One region of the Brevibacillus schisleri genome, then DNA from elsewhere that is predicted to be linked to it. Evidence: predicted binding sites of a transcription regulator. Region 1 holds the regulator's gene; each other region holds the start of a gene.
The links. The regulator LexA, encoded in region 1, represses DNA repair genes until DNA is damaged. The targets are predictions, from matches to a motif close to CGAACATATGTTCG.
Positions count from the first base shown of each region.

Region 2: the regulator LexA is predicted to act here: its motif matches at 2,664-2,677, upstream of ACUUHJ_RS19515 (DNA polymerase IV).
Region 3: the regulator LexA is predicted to act here: its motif matches at 4,529-4,542, upstream of ACUUHJ_RS16850 (YolD-like family protein).

Region 1 covers NZ_JBVNDM010000001.1:3,793,901-3,800,118, forward strand. Annotated here, with positions in the region: gene ltaE (low-specificity L-threonine aldolase) at 1-408, opposite strand, end outside; gene ACUUHJ_RS17615 (HesB/IscA family protein) at 532-834, shown strand; gene ACUUHJ_RS17620 (HelD family protein) at 898-3,147, opposite strand; gene crcB (fluoride efflux transporter CrcB) at 3,186-3,551, opposite strand; gene ACUUHJ_RS17630 (DUF896 domain-containing protein) at 3,648-3,845, opposite strand; gene yneA (cell division suppressor protein YneA) at 3,922-4,257, opposite strand; gene lexA (transcriptional repressor LexA) at 4,420-5,043, shown strand; gene ACUUHJ_RS17645 (DUF456 domain-containing protein) at 5,094-5,579, opposite strand; gene ACUUHJ_RS17650 (DUF4269 domain-containing protein) at 5,688-6,218, shown strand, end outside.
Region 2 covers NZ_JBVNDM010000001.1:4,151,244-4,157,461, forward strand. Annotated here, with positions in the region: gene ACUUHJ_RS19500 (hypothetical protein) at 82-369, opposite strand; gene ACUUHJ_RS19505 (YolD-like family protein) at 651-1,001, opposite strand; gene ACUUHJ_RS19510 (YhjD family protein) at 998-1,369, opposite strand; gene ACUUHJ_RS19515 (DNA polymerase IV) at 1,366-2,607, opposite strand; gene ACUUHJ_RS19520 (AraC family transcriptional regulator) at 2,780-3,649, opposite strand; gene ACUUHJ_RS19525 (VOC family protein) at 3,770-4,132, shown strand; gene ACUUHJ_RS19530 (GNAT family N-acetyltransferase) at 4,152-4,664, shown strand; gene ACUUHJ_RS19535 (hypothetical protein) at 4,636-6,135, opposite strand.
Region 3 covers NZ_JBVNDM010000001.1:3,597,353-3,603,570, forward strand. Annotated here, with positions in the region: gene mnmA (tRNA 2-thiouridine(34) synthase MnmA) at 1-333, opposite strand, end outside; gene tlp (small acid-soluble spore protein Tlp) at 473-691, opposite strand; gene ACUUHJ_RS16815 (hypothetical protein) at 816-1,031, shown strand; gene ACUUHJ_RS16820 (DUF952 domain-containing protein) at 1,035-1,385, opposite strand; gene ACUUHJ_RS16825 (hypothetical protein) at 1,405-1,650, opposite strand; gene ACUUHJ_RS16830 (glycerophosphodiester phosphodiesterase family protein) at 1,814-2,821, shown strand; gene ACUUHJ_RS16835 (hypothetical protein) at 2,894-3,079, shown strand; gene ACUUHJ_RS16840 (GNAT family N-acetyltransferase) at 3,142-3,702, opposite strand; gene ACUUHJ_RS16845 (hypothetical protein) at 3,879-4,112, shown strand; gene ACUUHJ_RS16850 (YolD-like family protein) at 4,197-4,448, opposite strand; gene ACUUHJ_RS16855 (bile acid:sodium symporter family protein) at 4,647-5,621, opposite strand; gene ACUUHJ_RS16860 (hypothetical protein) at 5,801-6,037, shown strand; gene ACUUHJ_RS16865 (YhcN/YlaJ family sporulation lipoprotein) at 6,174-6,218, opposite strand, start outside.

The sequences.
Region 1 (6,218 bases):
TTCGAGACAGATCAATTTCGTCCGAGGAAAATGGATATTGTTGCCCCGAATCGCCCTCTCTACCTCTTCTGCACGCAGAGCACCGCGTTCACCAACCAGCGTCCGTGTTTGCACGCCAGCCAATGCCGACATTGCGCCGCCTTCATAGTAAAAAATGTGCGAATCCGCTTCCGCAATGACTTCGTCTCCGTTGACACAATGCGTCAAAACAGCGACCTGATTACCTTGCGTGCCACTTGTTACGAACAGCGCAGCTTCCTTTCCGAGTATTTCAGCCGCGATCGCTTCCAAACGATTGACAGTTGGGTCCTCCCGGTAAACATCATCCCCAACCTCCGCTTCCGCCATTGCTCGAAGCATCTCCTCGGTTGGCTTCGTAACGGTATCACTGCGCAAATCGATTTTCATAAATCATTCTCCCCCACCCTGTTGTCATTCTCTAGTCATATCGTAACACTTTCAACATTGCATCCTGATTTCCCTCTTGCTAAGATGGAGGGGTAACTTACATACAGTTAGGGGATTTGACCTGTGAAACTAAAAATCACTCGTAACGCTGCCAAGCAATTGGCTCCAATCATCGAGCAAGAAGAAGACAAAGAATTGAAACTGCGCGTTTATATTACGCACGCTCACGGTGATCATGCACATTACGGACTCGCTCTGGACAAGCCAACAGAAGAAGATGTTGTGATCTCTACCGACAAAGAGATCGATGTGATCGTGAAAAAAGATGAGCCTTTGCTGAATGGCGTCGTCATTGATTACCTCTTCTTGCCACAAGAAGGTTTTGTGATTACGAACCCTTCTAAAGGTAACACAGGTGACCACTAAGCATGATACAGATAAACCCTCTGCTTTTATACATGCAGAGGGTTTTCTTTGATGAGTAGATTCTTATTCGTCAGTAGCCATGGTGTAGAGCGCTGTTGGTAAATCTATTAGCAACGGTGAAGAAACGTCATCAACCTGCGTCATAACAAGCCGATGGACTGGACGTGTCATCGCGACATACAACAGCTTTGCGTCCCATTCATTATTTTGATAAGCGTCCACATCCAGCAAAATGACCACATCGAACTGCAAGCCTTTTGTTAAAAAAGCAGGCATGACGGTTACGCCACCCGGAAATTGGTTATCCTTGCTGCCTAACAGAGTCAGATCAGCTATCTTGTCTTGCAGGCCTTTATGTGCTTTTTTACTCGCTTGGATCGTTTTCGCTACGATCGCAATCGTTTTGAAGCCTTCCGACTGGTAGGCTACCACACGCGAAGAGATGTCCTCCCACAGTTGCGCTCGTAAACGTGCCTTGACCATGATTGGTTTTTCACCATGACGCAAAACCGGTTTTGCCAATACCGTCTCGGGCAATTCAATTTGCCGCAACACTTCGTTAGCACAGCGCATAATCTCAATCGTCGAACGATAGCTTTGCGACAACGTATAATAGGAAGGAAACAGCTGCGCAAATATCCCCTTGGTCAACTCTTCCCAGGCATGAATTCCCCGGTAGCTATGAATGCCTTGCGCAATATCTCCCACGATCGTGAGCGAGTTTCGCTTGGTTGCCAATGCAATGACAGCTATTTCTAACGCACTCAAGTCTTGTGCTTCATCCACGACCGTATGATCAAAATGCTCCGCCTTATTCATTCCTTCCACAATATGCTGCAAGTATAGCAATGGCGCGATATCTTCGGGCTCCAATCGCTCCTCTGCAAACAGCGCAGCACTTGACTGGGTCACATCACGAACAACTTCGTCTGAAATGTCAGCAGGTGCGAGTTTGCGCAGCAATTCCTCGTCAGCAATCAGCTCGCGATAAGCTGCGAAGATTTCCAGTCTTGGAAACGAAGTCAGGTACGTATCCAGGATTTGCTCCAGCATTTTCTCGAATTTGTACAAGCCTTCTTTGTCCAAATCGACTTTTCGTTCTCGTAGATGGGCAAATAATTGCTTGTTCATTTCTTGTTTTAAATGCTTACGAAGCGCTTCTACTCGTCGATGATACGGCATATTGGCGAATTGCTCCAGGAAGCATTGGCGAATAAAATCCCCCGGAATGGAAAAGACTTGCTTTGTTTTGTTATATAAAAAGCTGAGTTTCTTAAAAGGGATTTTCGTTTCGACGATATGCCGAATGTATTGCTCCAGCGCCTCCCGACAAGCGAGCGATCCTTTGAAGCGAAGCCTGTTTCTCGTCATATCTTGCTGGCGCTCATCCTGCCCTTCTTCGAAGAACAATTGAAGAGGCTTATCGGGACTTACGATTCTCCATCCTTTTGGCAGCAGAGGCTTCACAAGACGCGCTGCCCAATCTACAAAGGTAGACTGTTGTACGTCATCGACTCCCAACTCCGGCAAAACCTCGGATATATAGGTAAGAAACATCCGGTTTGGCGCAAACACCATGAATTTTTTGGACATCATGGAATCCTGGAAGTTATAAATCAAATAGGAGAGTCGGTGCAACGCAATGGTCGTTTTTCCGCTCCCCGCTACTCCTTGCACAACAATGGGCCGTTCTTTTTCCGCCCGAATAATATCATTTTGCTCGGATTGTATGGTAGCGACGATGTCTTTTAGCCTGCTATCGTTCGCCTGATTTAAATTGGCTGCCAAAAATTCATCAATGAAGCCCTCCTGCAAAAACTCGTCAGGATGCCCCATTTCGCGGTTAATTGTTTCTTTTACCGCTCCATCATAGATGCCGACGATCTTTCCGTCTTCAATCGCAAAATTACGCTTTAATCGAACTTCACCACGCACGATCTCGCGTCCCATCCGATAAAACGCGTCTTTGCTCTCACCAGAATAATAAAGACTGGCGATAGGCGCACGCCAATCCACGACGACAGAATCAAATGTATCGCTGCGTACAATTCCCCGTTTTCCTATGTAAACCTGATCCAGCTCGTAGATTTCATCTTTCAAAAAGTCCACTCTGCCGAAATAAGGCTTCTCTCGCCCCTGATCTTCCAGGTAGCGCAAATCCTTTGCCTTTTTAGAGTTAACGACCTGTTTCACATAATCATCGGTTGCCTCGCGAATATCATTGCGAAGCTGCTCCATTTCTTCATCAATAGCTGAAATGGTTTCATCCAGCTTTTTTTGTTCCAACTCATAATCACGATGCTGTGTACTCACCTTCATTCCCCCTCACATGTATCGTGTCTTTGAACGTATTAGGACCATTGCCTGGCCAGCCATATTCCAACCGCACATGAAAGTAGACCGACTCCCAAACTGAGAAGAGCATATAATGTGCCCCGCAACAGATGTCCTTCTCCCCAAAAAGTGACCACTTCCAAGGAGAAGCTAGAGAATGTCGTAAATCCTCCCATGACACCCGTTGCAAATAAGAGATAGAGTGTTGGAGATAAAATGCCTCGTTCTTTCCCCAGCACGAACAAGATGCCAATGATCAAGGATCCACAGACATTGGCGATCCAGGTTCCCCACGGCCATTCCGGCTGATTTGCGAGTAAAGACAATAGGTAGCGCACAAGAGAGCCAACTGCTCCGCCAACCGCCACAGCTATCCACGCCATCACTTTCCCTCCCTGGCTATCAAAGCGTTATGTCTGTCACAGAAAAAGACACCCTAGCGTCAAGCGAGGATGTCTGTCGTATCAGTAATTGTTATCTTACTGTTTTGGCTTATTTTCTTCAAGGTCTTCCACATAACGGATGGAATCCAAATTTGCTCTCAGTGAAAGCTTAACGGCGTCAATGTACTTTTGGCGCAATGCTTTTTGCTCGAGCTTTTCCTCTTCAGTTAAACCTTCTTCGCGAGACTTTTTGACCAATTCGTTAATGCGTTTAATTTCTGCGTCAGATACCACTGCTGGTTCCTCCCACTCTGTAGTAGTGCCGCTTCATTATACCACATTCGAATGATCCCGCAAGACAGCCGAACACTTACGGCATATCAGGCATGATCAGAGTCTGCCCCGGGTAAATCCAGTTGCTATCCAAACCGTTCGCTTCCTTGATTTCTATGAGATAGTCACGAACATCCGTATGCTGATCTGAGTAGCGAACGGCTAACGACCATAGACTATCTCCGGATTGTACGGTTACTTCTATGCCTTGTGGCTCGTCCATTGGCGAAGCAGCAAACACTAGTTCGGTCAACAAGTAAAAAAAGAGAGTAAATGTAATAAGAAACAAGAGTGCTTGACCTCTCGTGATACCAAAACGAACACGACGTTCTTCTTTTTTCTCGAAACGATTACGTACTGTCGATGAATTCATGATAATGGCCTCCTTACAAACATACGTTCTGTTCTCTTGTAAACTCATAATAAATGAGAACATATGTTCATGTCAACAACGAAACGAACTTATGTTTGTCGAACGCAAGCTCCCATGGTATAATATAGGAAAATATGTTCGAGAAATCAGGGGTGTCTTTCTATGTCAAAATTATCGAGTAGACAACAAGCCATCATCGAGTTTATACGAAAGGAAGTTCGTGATAAAGGCTATCCGCCTTCTGTACGTGAAATTGGAGAGGCTGTCGGACTCGCTTCCAGCTCAACGGTACATGGTCATTTGGCACGCTTAGAGAAAAAAGGCCTCATTCGTCGAGATCCTACCAAACCTCGCGCCATCGAATTGCTTTCAGATGAAGATCGTTTTCAAGACAATTTCGAAGACTCTGTCGTCCGTGTGCCAGTAATCGGAAAAGTAACCGCTGGACAGCCCATTACAGCCATTGAGGATGTGGAAGAATACTTCCCGCTTCCAGACAATATCGTGACTTCCGACAAGGTCTACATGCTGCGTGTCTCCGGGAATAGTATGATTGATGCCGGAATTCTCGACGGAGACTACGTCATTGTTCGCCAACAGCACGTAGCGAACAATGGTGACATTGTCGTAGCCATGACAGAAGAAGATGAAGCGACCGTCAAAAGATTTTTCAAAGAAAAGAACCACTTCCGTCTCCAACCGGAAAATGCCACGATGGAACCGATCATTCTGGAGCATGTCACCATTCTCGGTAAAGTCATTGGCGTCTATCGCCTCATTCACTAGTTTCCACGTAAAAAAGGACAGCCTCGGCTGTCCCTTTTGTTTTCTATATGTTATCTGGCGATAAAAAACCAGATGATCATCGTAACTTGCAAGATGACTTTTACAACCGCACTGCCCAAAAATCCAATCAGTGAGCCTACCCCCGCTTTCACCGCTCGCTCCATCGATTGCTTCTGCACCATCAACTCTACGAGAACGACGAATACGAACGGCAAGATCAGCATACCAAACGGTGGGAAAACGAAAATTCCGAGGATAATTCCGACCGCTGCAGCAACGGACGACCACTTTGACCCCCCATACTTTTTCACGAAGTACATGTTCGTCAGCAAGTCAGCACCGTAAAGCAGAATGCTTAGAACGGCCATTCCCCACCAAAAGGATGCCGGCAATCCCGCTCCCGGATCTGCAATGAAAAAGTGATAGAGCAAAAAGCCCGCCCACAACAAGATCGTATCAGGTAAAACGGGTAAGAAAATTCCTGCGATGCTTAACAGGAACAATAACACAACCACAACCCACAAAAGTATTTCCATCCACTACACTCCCTTCATTTAGGTATACGAGTGATTACCAATTTCGTTGCGCACTTATTCACTTTTGTCTACACTATTTTAAAAGAAAGTGGACATGGGGGTAGTTTCATGAAAAATTGGCATGATCTCTCTTACTTGAGCAGAGGAACGATGCGCCAAAAAGCGGCGTGGGAAGCGATTCAACAGACGCATATCATGGAAGTACTAGCCGATTACCGTCCAGTGCTTGCCGGAACCATCCCATTGGACATTGATGTTGAGCAAAGCGATCTGGATATTATTTGCGAGAGCCATGATCTGGATCAGTTTGAGCTGGTTGTCCGTAAAGCATTTGGCTGCTTGTCCAGATTTGAATTGACAAAACTCGATCTAAAAGGGATTCCCACATGCGTTATTTCATTTTTCACAGCTGGCTTTTGGTTTGAATTGTTTGCACAACCGGTTGCTGTGGAAAAGCAAAACGCCTATCGTCATATGGACATCGAAGCACGATTGTTACATATAGGGGGCTTGGATGCGTGTATACATATCAGGGCTCTGAAGCAAGACGGCCTCAAAACAGAACCTGCATTTGCTCGATACTTTCATATTCCGGGTGATGATCCGTATGAGGCCTTGTTGCAATTGGAGTCGTTGACC
Region 2 (6,218 bases), 360 kb from region 1:
CATCGAGGCGTTTTTCACACAAAAAAACCTTTCCGACTTGGAAGCTTGCTCCTACAGGAAAGGTTGCGTTGTTTTTTTGGATTATGGTTGGACTACTTTTTCTTTTTCTTTCGCTTTCGTTACGATGTGGTGACCGAGCGGCAAGCCACGCTGCTCCAGCTCATTAGCTGTCACAATATGGAGCGTCTCACTTTTACACGGCATGGGCATCAATCCGCCCAATGGACTCATCACTCTTCCGATCGTGTCTGTCTCAATGAGCACGTACAGGCCTTTTTCCTCCAATTGTTGCATGAATTCTCCCCAACGCTTGGAAGTAATCTGATCGGCGTGCTTGGTGAATATGACACCCATTTCTTGTGCTAGCATGTAAAATCTCCTTTGTTCTATCCGTCAAATATATGCTTCAAAAGATAATCTAACAATACAGGGAAACCTCCCTTCTGGCAAAATCCGTGTAAGCCAAAAAAACACGAAAAACGGCTGTTTTTGACCGCTTTTCGTTTCAGGAATCTCACATCTTCCTCGCACACACCGTTTCAACGCGGCACGCTGTTTTTTGCCGCTTGCTTTTGAAAAAGAGGCCTATTTTTGCCGATTTCTTGAGTAATTCTCATGTCTTGCCCATCATGTACCTGCATTTCCTCGATTTAGAAGCTCGCTGCCAGCTCCACATGCAGCAGTCGGGCAAAAGGAACCCAGTGAATATCGGAGCCTGCCCGAAGCTTGAGGCGTCTCGCCGCTTGATCAATATGGATAATGTGGGCAGACAGACGTCGCGGCTCTCGCCCGTCATAATAGGTCAGCGTCAGGATGCTCTCTGTCTGGAACGCCTGCCATACCAGCTCGCTCAAGGCGCTGAGCTGCTCCTGATCCAGCTCGGGTGGTACATAGCGGCGCTCTTCTTCCTTGATGCGCAAATACATTTCCCGATGCTCAGGCAGCACAAACCGACTGGCCACGAATACATTTTCCTTTTTGGACACGCGTTTTTCCCTCATTGCTTGTTCTCTCCTCGCTGTTCATATCGGGTCCACAAATGGACGAGCTCCTGACACTCTGCCCGCAATACCTCAATCGTATAGATCGCTTCTCGCGCATACCCGCGTTGTCGATAGTGGACGACATACATATGTCCCTGACGTCGTGAACTGACGACTGTGCACCCTCTCTGCCGCAAGATGTGACGTAGCTGGTGATGCTGCCGCTCCGCCCACCGCGAGAGCTCATCGAACATCATCTGATAAGAAAACTTCAACGGCACAATCCGCATCTGCCCCAGATCGGCCATGACTGCCCGAAACAAAATGCCAAATAAAATATACTGGCGTATCAATTCCTGCTCGTCAGACACCATCGGCTCCGTCACTTGTAGTGTCCTCCGATCTTACGCGCGCGCTCTTTCGCCTGTCCCGCATCCAACACAGAGGCGGCGCGCAGGATGGCGTCCTGGCCGTATCGGCTCCGGATATCATCCATGGCTTGTGCCAACGAACGCCGCTTGTGATTGTCCGTAAACAGATTGAGTTGCACCACGTTGTCAGGGACAAGCTGCCCCAGATTGACCCCGATACTGCGGACGGGCGTTTCCTGCCAATGACGGTCAAACAGAAAGCAGGCCGCTTCGTACAAAGTCATGGCATCATTCGTCTGTTCCGTAAGCTTCATCTGCCGTCCAAAGCCCGTTCCAGCAGCCAAATCGGCCCCACGACAGCCCACAGACAGAACGGAGCCCATCAGCTCCTTTTTCCGCGCCCGACGGCACACTTCTTCGCACAGCTCTAAAAGCACCACTTTGATTTCCGCTGCTGTATGGTAATCCCGCGGCAACGTCATGTGATGACCGATCCCTTTTTGCGAATCATAGGAATCCAAAGCCACGGGTGAATCGTCGATTCCGTGAGCCGTGCGCCACAGCACTTCCCCGTTCACTCCCCAATGTCGGGTGAGGATGGCTGGCCTCATATCTGCAAGCTGCCCGATCTGATAGACGCCCATTCGATGAAAATGCCGCTTCATGCGTGAGCCTACTCCGAACAGCTTTTCAATCGGAAGCTTCCAAAGCGTATCCGCTAACGTTTCCCGCTTGAGCCAAAAAACGCCTTCTTCCCGTTTCTTGGCGAAATTATCGCAGGCCATCTTGGCCAGTACCTTGTTCTCTCCGATGCCTACCCGACAGTTGATTCCCGTCTCCATCCAAACGCGCTGCCGAATCTGTGCAGCCATCTGCAACGGATCACCAAACAGGTGGACGCTGCCTGTCACGTCGAGAAACTGCTCATCGATCGAGTACGGCTCCACCTTGTCAGTAAATGCCTCGAATATGCGAGTGATTTGCATGGAGATGCGAATGTACATCTCCATGCGCGGACGAACAACGACGAGCTGGCGACACTTCTGCTGCGCCTGCCACAGCGCTTCGGCCGCGACCACTCCGTATGACTTGGCAATCGGGCACGCTGCCAGCACGACTCCGCTACGCCGCTCTGGATCACCCGCGACGACAATCGGTTTGTTTCGCAGCTCTGGATTGGCCCCTTTCTCGATACTGGCATAAAAGCTCTGCATGTCGATCAAAAACACGATCCGCTTGTTCGCATTGGACACACGATCATCCCCTAAATAAGAACTTATGTTCTCTTGTTGCTTTGTTCTTATTATAGCAAACAAACGTTCGCTTTTATTCCTGTCTCGCGCAAAAAAAAGCTGGTAATTATTTCTTTCCAGATAAGCACACGTCGGTAGGTGTTCCGCAAACGAGAGCGAATCCAATAAGGGGTTACTTTTTCACGACAGGAATCCAAATTTCGCTTCGAAATGTTGGTGATGAAGTGTCTTTGTTTTCGTTCCACAAAATCTCAGGACCCTCAGCCTGTTCATAACCGGAGGATAAAAACCATTCCGAATAAATCCGGGCCCAGACATCTTGCAGCGTATCAGGAAAAGGACCCACTGCTTCGAAAACCGCCCAGGTGGAAGCAGGAACTTCAAGTACGGCCAGATTGTCTGGACAAGCTTTTGTAGTAGCTACGCCGATATAGTGATCGAGCTCGCCATATTCCAGCCGACCTTCTGAAAAGTTCGTGGATGCACTGATCAGTCCAAGTGGTTCGACATCGGATAGCGATTTTAGTTGCTGAATCATCTCCATATCTAATGAAGCCCACATAGCCGCAATCTCTGGATTGACTCCACGATAAATCAACGGAACTCTTTTTTTCAGACCCACAATGTGAAATGCCTCTTTTTCTTCCATACGGTAGTTCATGGCACTGCCTCCTTTAATGGATAGATGAAAGGTCATTCGCGGATAAGCCTTCAAGGAATGGCCGATGTGTCTGGCTTCTGTCGGAGTGACTCCATGCACATTCTGAAAGGCTCTGGCAAAGGAATCAGCCGATCCGTATCCGTATTTGATCGCAATGTCAATGACACGCTCGTTGCTGTCCGCAAGCTCAAAAGCTGCAAGCGTAATGCGTCGGCGCCGGATGTACTCGGATAGCGGAACACCAGCGAGAAAAGAAAACAGCCTTTTGAAGTGATACTCGGAGCAGCAAGCCACCCTGGCGATTTCTTTATAGTCAATCTCGCTTGTCAAATGGTCTTCGATGTAGTCCAGAGCCTCATTCAGCTTCACAAGCAAATCCATGGTAATGACCCCCCTTTCTCCCTTAGAATAGCAGATGCAAAATCGGGCGATCCGACATTTCGTGCACGATTATGACGGGTCGACCTTGTAAAAACGACTATGGAAAGGAGCTTCATCCCAATGACAACGACTTCCCCTCTACTCCCCCAAATCGGAGCTATTTTTGTAGCCGTCAGCGACATCGAGCGCGCACGCGACTGGTACTGCCGTCTCTTGGACATTCCCGCAGACGGTGAAATTATGTTCGGGCATATATACTGCATTCCTTTACAAAGCGGATTGACGCTCGTTCTGGATAGCAAAATCTTTCCGAAGCGCATCACAGATGATGCCCCCTTGTTTCATTTCAACACACAGGATATCGAAGCCTCTTATGCATTTCTCAAAGAGAGCGGAGTTGAAGTCGTCACTCCTATCCAGCATGGCCACTGGTTCAACTTCCGCGATCCCGACGGCAATCTGATCATGGTGAGCCAATGTTAAAGGAAAAGGAGATACACGCATGACCATCCACTTGCGCCGCACAACACCGGCAGACATTCCATTCGTATGCGAAGTAGAAAATGCGCCAGAGAATACCCCGTTCATTATTCCGTGGAGCGAAGAGCGGCACCACAACGCTCTTGGCGACCCGGACATCCTCCATATGATCGCCGAAAAAAAAGAAACAGGCCACCCCGTCGGCTACGTTATCATCGCCGGGCTGACCAATCCTCATCAAAGTATTGAGCTCATGCGTATTACAATCGCAGTGAAGGGAGAGGGCTACGGACGCAACATCCTGCGTCAGATCAAGCATTGGGCATTCATCGAACAAAAAGCCCATCGACTCTGGCTCGATGTAAAAGAAACGAACGACCGCGCCCGCAGCCTTTACCTATCGGAAGGGTTTCATATAGAGGGCATCTTGCGCGATTGCCTGAAATCGGGCGATACTTACGAATCCCTGATCATTTTATCGATGCTGGCAACGGAATATGACGCGCCTAAGGGGCAAATGCATCCGGAGTCGTGACATACAGCCATTTGCCGTCGTTGCTCGCTCCCAAAATCGATACACTTGCTGGCAGTCCCTTCACCAGCACTGCTTGTTGCTTACGATCGGCATCGAACAGGAAGAGCGACGACACAGACTCTGTTCCTTGCTCAGCTTTTTCCCAATCGATATAAACCAAATGGTGAGTGCCTGGAATCCATATCGCTTCTGGCTTCATTTCCATCAGTTTGACGTCGCCCTTAAACACCCCTGCATTCCAATACATTTGATAGGCGCCATCTGTCGACTGGATATAGCCAGACCAAGCTTCTTTGGGAACGGGTGGATTCCAGCTGATCACTTTGCCTGACTGCCAATCGTAGCGTTGACGAAGCTCTTCAAAGCTATCTTCCTCTGTTCTCATTTCAAACGTCGCGTAACGTCCATCATCCATAAAAAGAACGGGCTGGACTTGCCCATTCATCTCATCTGTTGGAACCCATCCTTTGATGACACCTGGGAGGCGCCGTTCTTTTCCAGTCGCCAAATCGTACACGACCAGATCGAGATCTTTTTTCTGTTCAGTCTTGCCTACTGCCATCAATACATGCTTGCGATCATGGCTAAAGCTGGCTCCATGTACGTATCCATCTACCTTGACACGAATGGCAAACTCGCTTTTCGGTACGTCTGTCCCTTTCGGTGGATGAGCAAAAAAGAAGCCGCGACGATCTGCCATGAAGTCGCCTGCACCACTATAATTGTCAGTGAGCTCCACTGGATAAGCAGTTAGCTCTTTTGTCTGTGTGTCATAAATCGAGTACAGCATGGGGAAACGGGCATCACACTCACAATATTCTGTAAATCGCTCCAGCAACACATACCGTTCCAGAGCGTCGATAAACTCCATGGGAGTCCTGACGGCAAAGTCCGTCATTTTTTCTTTCACCTTGCCATCGACTGAGACTCGCCAAATCTGCGCGGGAGCAAACACCACCGCCGAGAAATTGTTCGTATCTTCAAACACGGTTCCCTTTACCGTCTTCGCTCCTGCTACGTTTACAACATATTCCGTCCAGCTTCTGTCTTTAGCAAGCGTATCAGGAAGCGTAGCCAGCAATTGCAGTTGGCGATCGTGCACCCAGTGAAACGTAAAAATCGGCTCCACGAATCCCAAGTTCTCTTTTTTGGTCTCTTCCTGAGCATTTTTGCGGATAGCTGCTTCGACTGTTCCTCGGTTCACGGCTTCTTTAAAAAAGAGGGTGTACGCCTGTGGTACAGTTCCCACGACCGTTCTTCGAGGAGAGCGAAGCTGTGGAGCATCGTTTAGCTGTATAACCACGTCTTCTTTCATCGCCGCGTAGTCGTAAGGCAGTTCCTTTTGCTTCCATTCCTTTGTCGTTTGGCTGGTTGTATGGGATGGGCCAGTTTGAGCAATCCGACTGTCCGTGGAAGTTGCTTGCGCGAAGTCGGATCCTGTCAAAATAATCAATGCGAACACAATGGACATACTCATTCCCCGAATTTTTCGCAAAGACAAAAAACTCGCCTCGCTTCCTAGAAAAATTTACCTTACAGAGGATAGACGTCGAA
Region 3 (6,218 bases), 200 kb from region 1:
CTCACCGAACTTGATTTCACGGTTGCACATGACATCCGGATTCGGTGTACGTCCCCGTTTATATTCATCCAAAAAATACTGGAATACCTTGTCCATGTATTCTTTTTCAAAGTTTACCGTGTAATATGGAATGCCGATCTGTTCACAGACGCGCCGGACATCCTGGAAGTCTTCTTCCGCCGTGCAGTGGCCGAATTCATCGGTATCATCCCAGTTTTTCATGAAGATGCCGATGACGTCATATCCCTGTTGCTTAAGCAGGTAAGCCGTCACGGAGGAGTCGACTCCGCCGGACATGCCGACAACGACGCGTGTATCTTCTGGTCGCTTCATAAGTCTTTCTCCTCTTATTCAATTTGTACCATTACAGATTACCATGTTTCGCAAAACAAATCATGTTTTGTTGCACTTTTGCCCGATAGAATGAAAAAACGCCTGACGCATAGTTGGCGCCAGACGTTTGGTAGCAAGGTTATGCCTGCGTAGATTCATCCTTGATTTCCGCGCGATATCCCTCGATGCTTTCTTCACGACGCTGATTCTTCGCTTCGAGGTTTGCTTTTTCCTCTGCAGAAATCTCTCCAGCATGAGCCGTCAGATAATCTTCGGACTCACGAATGTTCTCTTCCGTATTGGAAATCATCTGTTGAAGCTTTTCTGCATTGTCAGAACGGTCATCCGGCTTCGCCATAATCGATACGCCTCCTACAAAGGGTTATATTCAACACCTTTACCATTGTGCGCCAATCATGGTTTCTTTATGTACCCGTGTTATAATAGAAGAAACGGATTAAACGAAAAAGAGGGTTTCACCTATGGCTTCCTTAGATTTGTTGGAAAGAAAGCTACTTCGGATCATCTCTGATACCGATCCCGTCCGCCTGAAGCGACAATGGGTGAAGGGACAAAAGGTACCTGAATCCGAAGTGGAACAGCGCATGCGAATTGATCTTCTCTTACGCAGACTCGACAAGCTACCTGAGGCCAAGCGTCAAGAAGTGCTTGCGCTACTCAAATGGTTTAAATGGTAGAGATTAGCGGATGGACGCTCCCAGACGCCACTGGCCGTCTATCCGATTCATTTGCTTTCTATCCACGATCGCATCTTGATTCAGCGGTCCATAGATGTGTGGATACAGCAATCCATCCTTCGCAGCCTCGTATTTGACTTCCGAAGTCGTTTTCGTTTCATCGACAACGAGTACATACAACTCATCGTCAAACTGTGCGTAGACGCGGTTTGCTACCTTTTCAAGCAGCTCGTCCCCTTTTGTCGCGTGAATAAAACCTTCTTGCTCGTAATCGCGCGGTAAGTAGTGATCTTTGTCCATCCACTTTTCCCAGTATGTTTTTGGTACCAAGCAGTAAATGATAGAGTCTTGCATGCTTCTCCCCCACATTCGATTATTTTTTTGGCATTGCTTTGTTCAGGTGACGCATAGCTTTATCATAGAACATCTTCTCCATTTGCCCCTGATCGTATCGCCATTGAACGAAGTTACGCAGAGAGTGCAAATCCACCCAGGCATCCTTCGCTTGCGGATTGCGGTCAGGTACCTCTCCCGTTATTTCACCATCGTAGACAAGCTTCGCCATCTCAGTTGGGTGCATGCCGATCTGATAAGCGATTTGATGTAAAGCTATTTTCATGGAACCTCCCCTGCTCTTCAAGGATACTTCTTATCTTCCGTCTATTGTGCCAGTCTTTTCGAATGATGCCAAGCCCCTAGCCCTACTCCCAAAGCATGTACCTTCCTCCCTTGCGTTTTGCTACAATGAACAGAGCATTTTAAGGAAGGGGTGGTATTCCATCATGTCAAAACAACGAAATCAACCACGAAAGAAATGGTTCCAGCGAAAACGCATCTGGATTCCTCTTCTTTTCATCGCTTTCCTGTTTCTGGGTAACAGCTCTTATCTTGCAAAAGAGCCAGAAGGCGAGCCTTTTTTACTTGCTCACCGGGGAATGGCGCAAACCTTTCATATGGAGAACATCACCAACGAAACCTGTACGGCGGAACGGATTTATCCACCGGAGCATCCGTATCTGGAAAATACGATTCCGTCCATGCAGGCGGCTTTTGATGCAGGCGCGGACGTTGTTGAGCTCGATGTACAATGGACCAAAGACAATCGATTCGCCGTGTTTCATGACTGGACGCTTGACTGTCGGACAAATGGTACTGGTGTCACGAGAGATTATACCTTGGCCGAATTACAACAGCTCGACATTGGCTACCATTATACAGCGGATGAAGGGAAAACCTTTCCCTTCCGTGGAAAAGGGATTGGCATGATGCCCGCTCTCGATGATGTGCTACAAACATTCCCTAATCGCTCGCTGCTTATCCATATCAAAAGCAATGACCCACTCGAGGGGAAAGCGTTGGCGGATGTTTTGGCGACATTGCCTGCAAAACGACTGGCGCAGCTCTCTGTTTATGGCGGTGACGAGCCAATCGAGACATTGAAACAACAACTGCCCCAACTGCGTGTGATGTCTATGGCGACAATGAAAAGCTGCCTGATCCCGTACATTGCAGCAGGTTGGTCCGGATATGTACCACAAGCCTGTGCACAAACCCAATTACAGATTCCTGATCAGATTGCCCCATGGCTCTGGGGTTGGCCGAATCGGTTCATGGCAAGAATGGAAGCAAAAGACACCCGCGTAATCCTAGTCGCAGGCAGTGGAGATGTGTCACAAGGCTTTGATGTCCCGAATGATTTAAAACGAGTGCCTGAAAACTTTACAGGGGGAATATGGACGAACCGGATCGATCTGATCGGCCCAGCTTTTCACGAGAACGTAGAAAAATAATGAAACGGTTCTTTGACATATTCGTATATACTTATACGGAGTAGACTTCCAACCTAACTAGGAGTGATTGATATGCTCAAAAAGCTTTTAAAAAATTTACTCGGTAATCACTCATCTTCGCATAAGTACCGGAAATACAGCAGCAGCGATTACAAACATCGCAGAAAGTACAGCTCCAGCAATCGGTACGGACATTCCCATTACGGCAGCTCTCATTATAAAAGAAAGCGCTCCAGCCGTAGCTTCTTCAGCAGTTAAACAACTGTTTACCAAATGAGTAGACAGCAAAACTCACTCCGTTAACGCTAGCGGAGTTTTTTTCATGTTGCTTTCCTGTCATTTTTGAATCTTCCCATAATAATGATGTTGTAGTAATTGCCATCGGAAAGAACTTTGTCGTTTTTGAGTACCCCTTCGATTTCAAAACCAAACCGTTTGTATAGCTCGATTGCCTTCTCATTCGTCTCCATTACATTCAACGTCATTTTGGTAATGTGATTGGCATCTGCCCAGGCAACCGATTCTTGCAAGAGATTCTTCCCGATGCCATAACCCCAGAAATCTTGTGATACGCATACACCAAACTCTACTTTGTGCGCAAATCTGTTTAAGTAAACACCTGCACATCTGGAAAACCCGACAATTCGATCTTGAACAACAGCCACTAAAAACAAGTTTCTTGGACTCTCTGCATCCGTTTTGATGATGTCTTCGAATCCTTGCACATCGATGAAAGCCTCTCCTCTTTCTCTGTCCAAATTTTCAGTCTCCCCATCGATTTGCAGTCGAAGGTCCGACAACTGTTGTGCATCTGTTTCCATTGCAGAGCGAATCGTGTAGGATAACCCGTTCACAGAAAGTAGTTGCTGACTGATTATCATCATTTTCTCCTACTGGTAAAATTTTGGTCTTTTATTTTATCACAGGTAGAAGTCTTTGTGAATCTTCTCTCTTCCTAAAGAGAAAGGAAAGTGCTTTGTGTTTACATAACATTTATTATGTTCATTTATACGTCAAACTGTGGATATGCTACAATAAGGAAAAGGAGCGTGCTCGCATGAATTTTTCTAAATCATTTTATTATACGGTCAACCATTCCAAGGTAGAAGAATATAAGAAGATGCTCGATCTAATGAAAATCCCCTACATCGTGGAAGCACCAATCGTTTTGCTGAATCAAGGAGCGAATGAATACTCCTTTGTTTTTCCTAACATGTCAGGTCGTCTTTATGGAATGGTGAGCAAGTTGTTTCAAGCGGATGGGAAGCCATATCCGAAGAAAGGTACATAAGCAAAAAAAAGACCCAATCATTGGGTCAAAAAAGGAAGTGGAGAGAATGCAGTCGATTTTCATGAAAGGTCTCCGTACGCACACCTATGCATGTACATTGATAATTTTCTCCATCTTGATCCATTGACTACCCGTTTGGTTCACTAATTGAACACGTCTCGCCTTCGGGTCTACCCATTTGACCACACCCCACATGCTGCATGTATTCCCCCGCTCCCCCTCAAAGGACACACACCAGCTCACATGTAAGGGATAATTCTCTCTACCCGAATCTCGCAGCATGTACATAAATGCCTCTCTTTCTTCGTGTGTTACTTCAAGATTGTTGTTAGCCACGCTTTTCCACCCGCCTACTTACGAACATTTATCCAAATCCTCATCTTGTGTGGGAAATTGTACTTACATTATAGTGAGTGCGAACATAAGTTCGCAACTCTTTTTTTAGCCACTCCTATCGCCATGTAAGTAGGTAGCTCAGGTTATACCCAAGAAAAAAGCCGTTTTCCCATTGTTTTTGGAAAACGGCTCTTCCTTTTAGCTTGATAGTTCCTGTGGTTGAGGTTGCGGTCTTTTCTCGACCAGCTCCAAAAACTTTCCGAAGGTAGAAGCGAGTATTTGCTGAAAAAGCATACCGAGAACAACCGGAAGAGCAACAGGCGCCGGAAAGTACGTGATCGCCATCACTGCCCCTGCACTAATGTTTCGCATTCCACTGTTAAAGGTTAACGTGACAATCACATCACGTTCCCACCCGAACAGCTTTGCAATCCCCCACCCCATCAAATAACCCAAAATGGCTACTACCAGTACAAGGACTGCCATTCCCACCAGTTTAGCGTCCATCCTATGAAAGTAAGACGAAACCATCGAGCTGTTGATCGCGACGACTACACCCATTCCCATCTTCGAAAATGGCGCTAGTTTTGGTGCCAACGTTTTTTTGACGTTCCCTTTTGACAAATGATTGAGCAGCATACCAACTAGCGACGGCAACACGATCATATAAAATAAACCCTTCATCAGTTCTGCCAAATCCATCTCGACGGTTGCCCCTAAAAACAAGGACATTCCCAACGGAACAATCAATGGAGAGAGCATCGTATCCAACAATATAATGGATAGCGTCAGGGCGATGTTCCCGAAATAAATCGATGACCACAAAAAGCTCGTGATCCCTGTGGGAATTAAGGCCGCCAGCAAAAAGCCCGTGATGACATGGATATCATCTGGATAAAACAACCGAGCCATTGACCAGGCAACAAGCGGCATAAGTGCATGAAGAATCAACAAGTTGACAATTAAAGGGAGTGGTCTGGTCAGTACCTTTGCAAATTCTTTAAATCCTGAACCCAGACTGCCGGTAAATGTCATGAAGGCAAACACCCAAGGAGACAAAAAAGCAAACGGTTGCAAATGTGTCCCGGCTATTACGCCAATAGCAACACTACTCGGCGTTAGTATTGGCATGATTTTCTCAAGAAATCGATTCAGTATGGCTAACCCATTCATTTGATACACCTCAAGTCTCGTCCTTTGATGCTAGTGATGTGAGGTATGTTATCATGAACAGATTATCGTTACAAGACCAAAGTTCATTATTAGATTGCATACGCATCATTTTATTCGCATTTTCACCTTGCATACTTTCACGCATGGGAGTAAAGCCTATGACGGAAAGGAGGTATTTTATGAACGGAATGGATTGGGTAGAATTTATCCGAAAAACCGAAGATAAGATGTATCACCTCCATCGAGCGATAGATGGAATCTGTAATGATCCCGACTATAAGGAATCCATTACGACCTTGACGGAAGTGGTAAGAGATTATCAAGTCCTCGTGGAAAAAGCCAAGGGTGAATTACGCGGCATCGATCTCCATCGAGATCGAGAGCGCGCTCCTCATTACGATCGTGATCACTACTAGCTGATATAGACTCCCAGTCAGGGAGTCCTTCTTTGTTCATTGATCACAGAACCTTCATTTTCTATTCATCATTCTGTCAAATCAAACGACAAAAACCTCACTCTACCCATGCAGTGTGTGAGGTTTGGGAAATCGGCTAGCCCTTCATTTTCTTTTCCATTTCTTTTAAGGATTTCTTCTT